2 regions of the Roseobacter sp. HKCCA0882 genome follow, and region 2 is predicted to be linked to the other one. Evidence: riboswitches for the same ligand, from Rfam matches in the RefSeq annotation. Region 2 holds a riboswitch; the other holds the start of a gene.
The links. A riboswitch is a leader RNA that binds a small molecule or an ion and turns the genes downstream of it on or off. The one in region 2 is predicted to bind S-adenosylmethionine.

Region 1 (6,872 bases), 520 kb from region 2:
TGGTCGCCATTCGCGATAATCCGATACACTGTCATGATCAGCACAAGGGCCGTGATGACCCCAAGATACGCGCGCACTTGGCTGTCACGATAAAGCGGTTCTGCCGTGCCCGCCAAAAGTTGCACAAAGCGCACAAAGGGCAGGCTTGCCAAAATCATGAACACCGCCGCGACATATTCAAGCGGGCCTTGATAAACCCCAAAAGAGGCATCTGTGTTCGAAAACCCACCCGTGGACAGCGTGGTAAAGGCGTGGAAGATCGCGTTGTAAAAGGTCATGCCTAAGGCCCAATAAGCCAGAAAGCACAGGAAGGTCAGCGCCACATAGATCACCGAGATGCGCGCCGCAATTTCAGTTGCGCGGGGCAAGATTTTTCCCATTGTTTCAAATGCCTCGGAGCGGAAGATTTGCATCCCCCCCACCCGCAATTCGGGCAAAAACACCATCGCGACCACGATGATACCCACCCCGCCAAACCATTGGATCATCGCCCGCCAAAGGTTCAGCCCGTGGGGTAAATATTCCAAGCCTGTGAAAACAGTTGAGCCTGTTGTCGTCAGCCCTGACATCGCCTCAAACACTGCATCGACAATCCGCGCATCTGTTGCGCCGAACACAAAGGGAAGCGCTGCAAAGATCGGCAAAATCGCCCAAATTGCGGTTGTCAGAAGAAAGGTCTGTTGCAGGCTCAGGCCCTGCTGCACCGCATTGGCGCAGGAAAACACCAAAGCAAGGCCGATAAACACCGAGATTGCGGCAGACTCGGCAAAGACACCCCATTCGCCATTGGCAAAGGCAAGATCCACCCCCATAGGCACAAGCATCGATACCCCAAGAAAGGTAACGATCAGGCCAATGACATATCCAACGGGGCGTATATCAAACATGAGGCAGAGCGTTGGCCCCTGACTTAGGCAGTGTCAAGCATGGAAGGGCCTAAAACCCCGCCAAAGCCTTGATCTGGGGCTTCATTTCATTTGCAAACACCACGCCCGCAGTTTACTGTGATCGTTAGTATACGACCGGACTGCTTCGTCAGACCGAGCAAAGCCTCAAGACAGCGTCACATCTGTGACCCGCGTCTTGGGGCTTTTTTCGTATTGGGTCTTGGCCCTTAGCCCATATGGAACAGGCTTTGGAACAGGCGCGGGTCAAGGCTGGCCTGTTCAAACGTAGCGCCTTCGGTCAAGAGGCTGACCGCGTCATGGCTGTGCAGGCTTTCTTGGTGGCTCGCCAAAACACGGAAATCGCCCACTCGTGGATCAGCTTGCAACTCGCCCGCGAAAAGGCGGGCCGCATCTTCCACAAAGATCGGGTTTGCAGCGTTTAACTCTGCGAAGGCTTGTTCATCCTCGCGTTTCACCATGACCTGCGTTTCTGTTGGCACAGCGCGGCGCGCCATCTCAATCAGGTCTTCAAACCACAAACACCCTGCGTCAGGGGCAATCTCGACCGAAATCCGCACAACAGATCGCTGCGAATGCGGGGTGGCCAACTGCCCACGCGTGGCGCGCGCATGTTCGCTCAATTCAAGCGAGCAAGGGCAGGTCGAAGAATAAACGTAATCCAGATGCACCAATTTCTGGCGCACCCCATCGCGCTCGACCAGTTCCAGCGCAATGTCATAATATTGATAACCCGAAAGACCAGACCGCAGGCTCTGCACCTTCATTGGGAAGGAAACGCGCATTTGGATACGCGCATCAAAACTTTCGAGGTCGGATTTGTAATCATCAAGCGCAGCTTCGATCACCTCAAAGCTAAACGTCTTTTCGGCATGGGCATAGAAGCTGCGCATGATGCGGCTCATATTGATGCCCTTTTTGCCCGCCTCTAGGCTGACGGTGCCCGTCACCGAAGTTTCCAGCATCACATCGCCATTGTCGCGGGTGTGATAGCGGATAGGCAGGCGGAAATTGGAAATCCCCACATGTTGGATTTGACGCTTGGCCCCTTTAATAAGCGAGGCAGGGCCATTTTGAAGATCAGGAAGACCCGCCTTATAGGCTGCGTCCACTTTGAAATCCTGCGGATAGCTGCGCGAAAATTCGGGGTAATCTTGGGAGGGGGTCAAAAGTTTGGAGACAGCAGGATCAAGGGCGGCACGCTCCGCCATGCTTGCGCTTTCCGCCCACTGTTTCAAAAGCGCCAAGGCCGCACGGGCCTCGTCTTGGGTCGGTTCACTCGCAACTGCACCAATATGGACGTTCATCTCATCACCCCTTCGGCCACGCGACCTTACCATCATATGGGTGTTGGTGCGCGGAATCCAAACTTGTTTTGTGAATAATTTACGATTGTGAACGCCGAACGGATCAATATTGGCCCGACAAATATCGACCAATTCCTTGAGTTTCCAACAAAATCCTAAAAATAAGGGTTAATTTGCAGCACGCGCAGCACCGAGCGCGTGTTTCAAATCCCTTAACAGGTCGTTAACGTCCTCAAGCCCCACCGACAGGCGCACAAGACCAGATGTAATGCCCAGATGTTGCTTTTGATCCTCAGGCAAACGCTGGTGGGTCGTTGTGGCAGGATGGGTGATAATAGATTTTGCATCGCCCAAATTATTTGAGATTGTAATGATCTCTAACGCGTTGAGGAACCGAAACGCCGCATCGCGCCCGCCCTCCAGTTCAATCGCGATCACTGTGCCGCCTTTTTGCATTTGCGTGAGGGCAAGCATGGCTTGCGGGTGGCTGTCGAGATGCGGATAGAGCACCCGCGCCACACCCGCCTCCCCCTCTAGCCCTTGCGCAATGGCAAGAGCAGTGTCGGCTTGGGCGTTAACCCGCAGGTGGAGCGTTTCCAACCCCTTGAGCATAACCCACGCGTTAAACGGCGACATCGCCGCGCCTGTATGTTTCAGATAGGGTTCCACGGTCTTGCGAATGAACTCACGGGTGCCACAAATCACCCCGCCCAAACACCGCCCCTGCCCGTCAATATGCTTGGTCGTGGAATAGATCACGACATCAACGCCCAGTTTGCGGTTGTCTTGAAACAAGGGAGAGGCAAACACATTATCGACCACCACCAAAGCGCCTGCATCATGGGCCAGACGCGCAACGGCGGCGATATCGACAACCTGCAACGTGGGATTCGAAACACTTTCAAAGAATACAGCGCGGGTTTTGCCCTTGATGATTGCGGCCTCCCATTGGGTCAGGTCATCGCCATCCACAAACGTGACCTCAACCCCGTAACGGGTCAAAATCTCCTCAAGAATGTAGAGACAAGACCCGAACAAGGCGCGCGCAGACACCACATGATCACCCGCGCGCAACATGGACATCAGCGCGCCATTCACCGCCGCCATTCCAGAAGCGGTTGCAAAAGCATCTTCTGTGCCTTCAATCGCCGCGATCCGATCCTCGAACATTGCGACAGTCGGGTTGCCATAGCGGGCATAGATAAATTCCTCACGCCCTGCTTCGATAAAGCGGGCCTCGGCCGCCTCGGCGCTGTCATAGACAAAACCTTGGGTCATAAATATTGCCTCAGACACTTCGCCGTATTGGCTACGGCGGGTGCCTGAATGCACCGCGCGTGTCTGCGCCGAAACGGTATCGGGCAAGAATTTCAATCCTATGGATTGCTTGGCAGCTGCGTCTGACACTTTATATCCCTTCCATCTGAACGGTCGGGCATCATGCGGCAAGCAGGCCTCGACCTCTTTAGCGGCATTTTTTTTGTGGCCCGCAATCCGGTAAACAAATCGCCACGGTACAGGGCATTACGCCTTGCCATAATTAGGGTCAAGGGGCTGCAATACAATACCCGCCGCCACGCTGTGAGATTGCAACCATGACAGATACATTCCAAATCTTTAACAGCCAAACCACCGCAAAGCTGATTAAAGAAAAATATATGTATAAATTTTTAAAAATTCATTACCACATTGGGTTGCAACGGTGAAATCCAATGCAAGGGTGAAAAAATGATCGATCCTAAGTCCTCAAAATCGACCCAACCGTGGTTGATATTTGGCCACTCGGGGTTGCCGAATTGGCGCATGTCGTGATCGTCGAACAGTATTTTCCGCAAAGAAGTCGAGCGTGGCGTTATTTAATTGAGACGGTGAAACGCGCTAATAAGAAATTGGTTGCAAACATCAAAGATAATCTTGCAAGTGCAGACACAGGACGGATGCTCCGCTCTGCAACTGATGAAGACACCTTCAAGATGGACGCGAAATTGCGCAACACGTTGGCCGCTGGCAAAGACAAAATCCATATGCAACGCTTCCTAAGCGCTGATATGTAAGGCGACATTATGCATTTTATGAAAAACGCGATCTTTTCAGGGCGCAAGTTTCGGCGCGGTCTATGGATGGGAGCGGCGCTTGGCATTTTGGTGGGCTGTCAGGCCATGGGGCCAGCCGCCACGGACCAGAACGGAGTATCAAGCAGCATACCTGTAACCACCCCCTCTGCCGAAAGCGCACTTTACGCGCAATATTATGCCCAAACCGAGGCACGGCTTCTGCGTGAGGGGTTATTGCGCCAATCCACCACCCCCTCGGATGCCCCTGTCTCGCGCCGTGCTTTGGCGCGCAATTTCGAAGCCATTGCGCTATATGATGAATATGCAATGGAAAACGGTCGCTTTGTTGCCCGTCAAACCCCCTCGCGGCTGAGACGATGGATTGATCCTGTCCGTATCGAAGCACATTTTGGGCCAGCAACCGACCCGCAAAAAATGGCAAGGGATCGCCAAATTCTGACCGATTACGCCCGACAACTCAGCCGCGCCGCGGGGCATTCGATTGATTTAGTTGGGTCGGGTGGAAATTTCCATGTGCTGTTCATCAGCCGCGATGAGCAGGCAGAAATCAGCCCCTATCTGCGCAGTATCGAGCCTAGTATTGATACCTCAATCATCCGCGAAATTGAGAACCTGCCGCGCCATACGTTCTGCTCTGTCTATGCATTTGCGCGTTCAAATGCGCGGCCAGAATATCGAAGCGCTATTGCCGTAATCCGCACCGAGCATCCGGATTTGATGCGCACATCCTGCATTCATGAGGAAATCGCCCAAGGGTTGGGATTGCCCAATGACAGCCCCACGGCGCGCCCCTCGATTTTTAATGATGATGAAGAATTCGCCCTTTTGACCGCGCATGACGAATTGCTGTTGCGCATGCTGTATGATCCGCGCCTGGAGATTGGCATGACCCCCGATGAGGCACGCCCCATTGTCGATGCGATTGCTGCGGAATTAATTGACACTTCTAGCTAACGACGACTGCTCACGTTCATTTTTGATTTCATTGAATGGGTAGACTGGAACAGTGATCGTTGAGGCGACGTTTTCAGCAACCATGATATTGGGTGGCCAGATCAAAGGCACCTCCACGCGCCTGCTCCCAATTTATCGTGAGGGCAATTTCGTAGAGGCCAGCGATGACACGCCACTCTTTCAGATTGGCGCGATGCAATATGGCCGCCCCATTTTGGTGCGTGCCTTTGACCTCGAAATGAGTTTTGAGGATGCGGTCAAGCTTTTGATGGTGAGTTTTGACTCGACCATTAAGGCCAATCTTTCGGTCAACCTGCCGCTTAATCTTCATGTTTATACTGCAGACAGCTTGAAGCATGGAAAAATGACACGGATCGAAAAAAATGATCCGTATTTCAACGTAATTTCAATGGTTTGGGGGGATATGCTAAAGCGTGCGTTTAACAGCCTACCCCCCCTATAGCTTTACGACTTGGTCGGATCAAATCCGTAAATCCACTCAAAGCGTTGCGCCAGCAGATACGGCGCGTAGCGCGTTACCATGCGTAACCCTGTATGCGCGGCCACCCGAAACAGGCTTGGCCGCATATGATAATGGTCTGCATTGTCCGAGGCCGCCTGAACAATCCGTGCGGTGCGGGGGCGGCGCAGCGCCTCATATTCAGCCAAGGCCCTTGATAGATCATGCGTATCCGAAAGGCGCGCTGCCAAGATCCAAGCATCCTCCAACGCCATATTGGCCCCTTGCGCGAGGAAGGGAAGCGTTGGATGCGCTGCATCCCCCAAAAGCACCATCTGGCCATTTTGCCAGTTGCGCGCGACCGGATGGCGAAACAACCCCCATTGATAGCATTCCGTCACGCGGCCTAAATAGGCACGCGCCTCGGGGCAAAAATCACCAAATCGGCCCGTCAGCTGTGCAGGATCGCCCCGCTCCAACCACGAGTCCTTAACCCACTGGTCATGTTCCTCAACCGCCACGATATTGATCAATGTCCGGCCCCGAAGCGGATAGATCACCATATGACGGGCAGGCCCCATAAACACCTGCACATCGCGCAACGCATCGCCCTGTTGCGCCTCAATCACGGCGCGCCACGCAACTTGGCCCGTGAAAAACGGATGCCCACGCGGCTCAAGATGGGTGCGGATGCGGGAATGCAATCCGTCTGCCCCGATAATCACATCCGCACTTTCGCGCTGATTATCAGCCAAAATCACTTCACGCCCCTCGACCCCCGTCACAGCCGCGCCAAGGGTAATCTCAACCCCAAGATCACGGGCACGACTGGCCAAAATCTCGATCAAATCCGCCCGATGGACATAGTGATATGGGCGTCCGTGACGGGATAAGGGCACACGCGCCACCGCCGCCCCTTTGCGAAAATCGCGCAGATATACGGCATTGGCGCGGGGGGATATCGCGCTGATCTCTTCGGCCAACCCAAGGCCTGCTAACGTGGTCATCCCATTGGGGCTAAGTTGAAGCCCTGCCCCAAAGGCGCGGATTTCCTCGGCCTGTTCTAGCACGCGCACCGAAGCGCCCCGTTGCGCAAGGCAGCAGGCCGCAGCCAAGCCACCAATACCTGCCCCAATCACCAAAATATTGCGCCCGATAAGCATGCTCAGCC
Region 2 (6,872 bases):
TCATTCACACGGTCTTTGCCGCCGATCAGTTTGATCCGATGTAAGCAGCTCATCAAAGGGTGGGGTGGCGGAGGGAGCCAACCTGGCACCCAACTCTCTCTCGCTCAAATTCCAAAGAGAACGAAGAGCGACGTAGCGCCAAGTATCAGTTGCGAACGAGAATTTTTCGGCGCGATTTTACCTCCAAATTTTCACCGAGTTGCCCAAACCGTACATACCGATACCACTTCCCCGTGGGCGTTTAACAGACGAACGCTTACCTTTGCGGTTGGTTTTATTTTGCTCCATAGCCCACTTGGCAGCTTCTTTTGGATCTAGACCCATTTCTATAAGCTGCTGTTTATAGTTATTTATTTTAGCGATCAGATCGATAGCTTGCCGACGCCGGTCTTCATCAATGGCCCCCGTCTCTAAGAGCTTTCGTCTCAATTCCAACAATTGCTTTCGAGCTTTGACCAACTGCACGGCAATTTTCCGAGCCTGTTCGTCGCGGGTCTTCTTCTTGGATGATTTTGCCATCTTATTGGTCACCCACTATTTAGCCAACTTTCAAGCAAGGAGCCCACATAGTCAGACCCAAGCATGTGACCTCGACCTGGAACCAAATGCACTTTAATCCTGACAGCGTTGCAAAATTCTACAAGAGCCTGCGGTCCTGCTTGCCAGTCTTCCTCTCCGACATGCACCTCAATGTTGTCAGGCTTAGGAAATCCACCGGCTTGGGCCGTCTGCATCAGCGCATCCGCCCTAGGAGGATAAAACCTCATGCCAGTTGCGCCTTGCGCGGTGGCACCAATCACAGGGGAAAGGAGAAGCACCCGGCCTGGAAACGGCTCCAGCACAAGCTGCGCATGAAGGAACAGATAGCCCCCGAATGAGTTTGCTATGACCCGCGCCTCTGGCCTCCAGAACCCCTCGACCAAGTCCTGTTTGACCGCATCGACCTGTTCGCCGAAGCGTAGTTTCTTGAAGGCCCCGATAGTCTCCCGACCACTAAGCGCAAATCCGCGCCGCAATAATTCTTCGCCAAGACCTGCATCAAGCCGACCGCCCATGCCAGGCAGATAGTAGATTTCACCGGTAGCCCTGGTAAGCTCCGAGCCCCCGTTCACCATGAACCGTCCGAAACCTTCATGCCTTTGATTTTCTTCACCAAGTAATCGAGTTTCGATTTTTCTTCTGGCCAAGCGTCTTCGCGCTTGGCTTCTGCGATCGCCTTTACCGATTTTATGTTCCCGAGGGCCTTTGCTCCCTCGATAGCCTGGCGATCGCCGTCATAGTAGTCGAACCAAGGCAGGCCAGCCTTGCTGTAAGCTTCTGCCGAAATCGGTGAGAGCGGCGGCTCTTCGCCAGTAATAGACATCCACTGCTCAGCATTCGCGAGCATGATGAAACAGCGCTGGCTATTTGCCAGGTCCCAAGCATCCAAACCATACTCATCATCATAGATTTCTTGGCGCATTGAGCCGCCCATGCCGAGCCCCATTTCCATAGAGGCAGGCGCCTCACAGGCCATCATCATGTTGACGCCAAACCGAATTGAGGACACTTCCTCGCGCTTTGCCTTGAGTTCTTCGTAGACCTCCTTCTTCATCGGGATAGCCTCAATCTGGATGCCGCCGACATCGCTCTCAGGATCAATCTGTTCTTCGACAGTATAGCCCTTGCCCAAGGGCATAGCGACGAACTGCCGAACCTTACCTTTCTCCACATTGAACCCATCGAGCCAGGGTTGTTCGGGAAGGACGACGTAATTCTGTGGATCTTGACTCAGGCCATCCGCCCATTTTTCACCGGAGACAGCGTTGATTTTTCCGGCGCCAATCTTCAGCGCGACTGGTAGCGCGGGCCGCCCATAGCCAAGGCTGCTGAAGTTCAGCCAAAGTGCATCCGTCTGAAACATCGGCATGATGACACCGCCGCGCGCTTTGCGGCGATTGCTCGAGCCGAGATCAAAATCTTCGATGTGACGGAGCGGAAAGCGCCCCAGCCCCGGCGGCAGGTGATAGTCGTGGCCGTCGTCTGGCAGGCGAAGCGTCCGTTGGAAATCGATGCGGATGCCCGCATCATCATCAACATGCGGAAAACGAAATACCAACTGTTCATGTTGAAGTGTAATCATGTCGACCTCCTACCAGTCGCCGTCCGTGACCTGCCGAACGATGCTCAGAATTGCGTGATCAGGCTGCGTCTTCAGCTGCCGAAGGAGCTCCCCGATCAGTTGCGGGCGCTTTCGGATAATGGCCTGAAGGTCGCTGGAGACCTTCCCTGCCATCGCCAAGAGTAAGTCAGGATCCTCACCAAGGGCTTCTGCAAGTGCCACTATCTTTGCCTCTGATGGCGGCGGCGCCACGTCGCGCTCAATCTTGCTCAAGAAGGCCGGCTCCACACCGATCCTCAATGCCACCTGACGCAGGGACATAGATTTGTCCTCGGCGTTCAGCGCCTCCCTGCGTGTTCGCACATATGATCCAAAACTCTTCATGTGTAGTGTGTAGTAACTACTACACGACATGTCAATAGTTAGCCGGACAGCGTTGACTGCCGGCCATAGAATAGAGAGCCTATTCGTCGAAAATCTTCCCGCGAACTTCTCGCACATGTTTGCAGTTGCCACGATAGGCGAACCCCTGACAGGTGCATTCCAAATGTCCGGCTCGACCGAAGGTCACGAGGTAGCGCGCAGATGGGTCTCTCGAACTGGTAAACTCCCACTGCCCTGTTTCCCCAAGCGGACTGGTGTCAGCAGTGGCACGCGGTTGGGCCGCTGCCAGTTTCTCAATCCGTTGCGCCACATCGCCAGTGGCACGCGCTGCTCGGGCCTCCTCCATCAATGCAGGGGCGAGGCGGCGGAGGCCGTCTTGGATTTCACGCAGGATGCTTGTGTCCGGAAGTTCCTCAGCTTCCACGGCTGCAATGAGCTTCATTTTCTGATCCAGCAGGGTGGCTATATAGCCGTCCAGAGTGCCGTCGGCTGTGAAATACTCAACCGTCACCTGGCGGGTTTGTCCCAAGCGGTAGCAGCGGTCCTCTGCCTGAGCATGGTTTGCAGGGACCCAGTCCAAATCTTGGAAGATCACATGTGTGCCAGCAGTCAGTGTGATGCCAACGCCGCCTGCAATAATATTGCACAGTGCGACTTTGACGGTTTCGTCCTGTTGGAACCGGTCAACAGCGGCGATGCGTTTTTCGGCTGTATCAGCACCGGTGATCGTGATCGCAGTATCGCCTAGCTTAGCCTTGTGGCGTTCAATGCCTTCGCTGAAGCATGTGAAAACAACCACCTTCTCGCCGCTTGCCACCACGTCCCGAATGCGTTCTTCGACGGCTTTTTGCTTCGCCTTGTGCAACGCAGTTCTGACCTTGGTCAGGCGAGCCAAAAACTCAGTGTCGTTGGGCTTTGAAGGATCAGTTCCCGAATACCAGGTGACGAACGATTCCACTGCGTTAAATGCTGCAGCGCTGCCCGATATATCCACTGGCACCCAGCTGCGGATCTTGGGCGGTAGATCGAGCACGTCTTCTTTTTTCCGTCGGATAGAGACTTCCTTCAGCAATAGGTTCAGCTCATCGAGATTCGAAGCACCGGTCGTTACCCAGCCATAATCGTTGCGATAGGCGTCACAGTACCGCTTGGCATAAGACAAAAACGATCTTGCTGAAGGGTGGCCAACGCAGCGCAACAAGTTGAACAGGTCTTTCGGCCTGTTCGTCATCGGCGTCCCAGTCAACAGGAATACGAAGTCTGGACCAAGAACTGGCGCTCGAGCTTCAGCCTGAACACCGAGCAATTTCAGGCAGTGGTTGGTACGCTGGCTGGCGTTTCTGATGAAATGCGCTTCATCAAGGATCACGCCTGACCAGTTTACGCCATGCAGGCGCTCGGCATGCTTGCCGAGAATGTCGTAGTTCAGAACGATCCAACGCGCGTCATCAGGTGTTTCACGATCAACACCAAGCACCTCTACTGAGGCCTCGGGGTCAACAAGCTGGATTTCTCGTTTCCAGTTCAATTTTAGCGACGCTGGACACACGACGAGGATCTTCCCCGAAGGAGCGCCGACTTCCATGGCAACAATAGCTTGGCGGGTTTTCCCAAGACCCATGTCATCTGCTAAGATGACGCGGCGCTTCGAGAGCAAAAAGGCCACCCCATCAGATTGATGTGGATAAAGACTGCCGGAAGCGACCTTGTCGATCTGAGCGGCAGACTGAGCGAGAGACTTCACAAAATCGGACATTTTTCTCTCCCTATCTTCAAATGTGACTTGCCATGAACTCTGCGCGGGCCTCCGCGTAGTCTTCAGCACGCTTCGCTTTCACTTGGTCCAGCGCCAAGCCTGATACGAAACCCGTTCTGCCAACCTGTTCGCGGATGGCGAGCTCCCTGACATGGTCTCGCTCCTGTTGCGATCGATCGAGCGGCTTTTCCCAACTGACATCATCGCGGCCAAAATGACCAAAAGCAGCCGTGCGAAGGTAGCTTGGCAAGCGCAATTGCAGGCGTTCGATGATCTGGGCTGGTTCGAAGAGCCCATACAAATCAATGCCTTCCAGCTGATATCGTTTGGCAATTTCATGACCTTTCGCATCACCGGTGGGCAAGAACGCAAAACTGACAGGCCTTGCTTCACCTATGGCATAGGCCACCTGTACTTCACAGCTGTCCGCCCAGCCCCGGCTGACCACATCCTTGGCGAGTTGGCGCGCGGCGTAGGCTGCCGACCGATCCACTTTGGTTGCGTCTTTCCCCGAGAACGCACCGCCCCCATGTCGAGCGGATCCGCCGTAAGTATCCACAATGATCTTTCGCCCCGTCAGACCTGCATCAGCGGCAGGCCCTCCCATGTGAAACGTCCCTGCGGGATTGATGTGGAGCCGCACATTTGGTCGCCAACGGTCGCCCAGCGTTGGCTTGATGACGGCATCGATAACCAGTTCGCGCAAAGCACGGAGACCAAGACTACTGCGATGCTGCGTTGACAAGACAACGTCCGTGACCTCTCGAGGCAGGCCGTTTTCGTAGAGCACCGTCACCTGAGCTTTTGCGTCAGGACCCAGCCCCGAGCCCGCTTCAGACCGCCGCAGACTGTGATGCGCGCGCATGAGCTGATGAGCGAGCGTAATTGGAAGAGGCATAAGCTCTGGCGTTTCGTTACAGGCATATCCAAACATGATGCCTTGATCGCCTGCGCCGGTTTCGTCGCCATCGACGCCGAATGCGATCTCGGCGGACTGCCTAGAGATCGCCTCGATGACTTGGAGGCGTTCAATCGACAAACCCCAAGCAGGATCGTCGTATCCGATGCGAGCCAGGATATCTTTGGCGATTTCTGGGGCGTTAATGCGCGCTCGCGAGGTGATTTCTCCGAAGAGAAAAAGTGTGTGGTCTTTGATAGAGGCTTCGATAGCCACACGTGATGCCGGATCCTGCAGGAGGCACTCGCTTAGGATCGCGTCTGAAATCTGGTCACAAACTTTGTCTGGGTGCCCAGCAGAAACGCTCTCAGACGAAAATGGGTAAAGTTGGTTCATGGTCTTTCCTCTCTTTAGTGCTTTAGCCATCTGGCAGGGCGCACAAGCTGATGTTCAAATGCCCGGGTGTGTTACGGTTGGTCAGGATTTGAGGCCTGATCTGGTTAGGTCGAAAACAAAAAACCCTCCTTCGTTTCCGAGGAGGGCTGACGACGCTAACGACCTTTAGTTGCCTAGGGCCGCATCCCCTCTCGGGAAACCACCTTGCCGGTCTTGGCAGGTTGGCGCGGGCGTCAGCCCAGCTCTTGATGCATTTAGTAATAATATCAAAAGCCGACGGCCTCGTCAATCAAGCACCCTCCGGCGGTCTGCGAAAAATTGTCGGATGGCGTCTATGACCGCGTCATCTGTCCCGTTCATCTCTTGGATGTTGGTGATTTCTTCGGCGGCTCGACCAAGGGTCATCCATTGGGTCTTTTCTTCCGCCGCTGGCAACCACTTTGATCGCAGGTAGTCGCGGAACCGCGCGGTCTCCTCAGTAGTCAAAAGTTCGGGGCTATGAAACGCGACCAAACGGTTGCCCAGTTGACGAAGGCGACGATCAGACAGGCTGGAAACGATCTCTTGGCGACGTGGCCAGTCAGCGTGTTGAAACTCCCCAAGCAGGTTCTTGTCAGCGTTTGAATAAAACTCGCCGTAGATCAGTTCCTCAACCGGCTTCGGTGGCGCCTCAGGATCATCAACAAAGCGCTCAGCCATCGCCTCCCCAACCCTGCTTCGAAATTCTGGTGCGGCTGCAATAACTGCGGCGCGCCGCTGATGTTCGGGACTGGGCTCTGCCATGCTCAAGAGCGCCGGCGCCTTGTTGGTCGACACGCTACGGATGACTTTGGGGGACGCATCAACCGCCGCGAAGAGCGCCTCGTCGGATGCGCTCAATAGATCCGCAGGATTAGCGGCATCTAGGTCGAAGAATGCTGCCCGTGTATTGTTCCCTGGGGTGTAGCCGCAAAAGACTCCCGTGTAGGCACGGGGTTCGCCCCCTCCAAAGCGAAGGACCAACTCCATCGGCTGAAAGGTTTCGAGTTTGGCTTGAACTTCCGTTTTATGGGCAGTGGACAAGAGTTCTGCCCAGAGGCTTGGGTTTCTGTCAGCTATCCGGCGGGCGATGTGGATCGTGGCTTCCACATCTCCAAGTGCGTCATGAGCGTTGTGGCCATTGAACCCGTTGGCGGGGGCTAGTCGGTCGAGCTTGAAGCTCTGCCGCCCGGCTTCATCTTGGGGCCAGGCCAGAAGTCCGGGGTCTCGCACGTAGGCTGTATAAACAGCCGTCATAATGTCGAAGCGGGTATTGCCGTTGAACTGGGTGGCGTAAATGCTCGGCGACAGGTTCTGAT

Region 1: linked by a shared signal. The riboswitch ahead of metZ (O-succinylhomoserine sulfhydrylase) and the one ahead of metK (methionine adenosyltransferase) in region 2 are both predicted to bind S-adenosylmethionine.

Annotation. Positions count from the first base shown of each region.
Region 1 covers NZ_JBBLYI010000001.1:1,390,129-1,397,000, forward strand. The annotation lists gene AAC622_RS07070 (TrkH family potassium uptake protein) at 1-887, opposite strand, end outside; gene folE2 (GTP cyclohydrolase FolE2) at 1,115-2,212, opposite strand; gene metZ (O-succinylhomoserine sulfhydrylase) at 2,381-3,577, opposite strand; SAM riboswitch at 3,657-3,735, opposite strand; gene AAC622_RS07085 (hypothetical protein) at 3,976-4,266, shown strand; gene AAC622_RS07090 (DUF2927 domain-containing protein) at 4,276-5,241, shown strand; gene AAC622_RS07095 (hypothetical protein) at 5,294-5,704, shown strand; gene AAC622_RS07100 (FAD-dependent monooxygenase) at 5,707-6,864, opposite strand.
Region 2 covers NZ_JBBLYI010000001.1:874,288-881,159, reverse strand. The annotation lists gene AAC622_RS04620 (hypothetical protein) at 1-44, shown strand, start outside; gene AAC622_RS04615 (hypothetical protein) at 178-519, opposite strand; gene AAC622_RS04610 (hypothetical protein) at 528-1,115, opposite strand; gene AAC622_RS04605 (hypothetical protein) at 1,109-2,122, opposite strand; gene AAC622_RS04600 (helix-turn-helix domain-containing protein) at 2,132-2,485, opposite strand; gene AAC622_RS04595 (DEAD/DEAH box helicase) at 2,565-4,241, opposite strand; gene metK (methionine adenosyltransferase) at 4,258-5,535, opposite strand; SAM riboswitch class V at 5,540-5,608, opposite strand; SAM-I-IV-variant riboswitch at 5,691-5,792, opposite strand; gene AAC622_RS04585 (exonuclease domain-containing protein) at 5,821-6,872, opposite strand, start outside.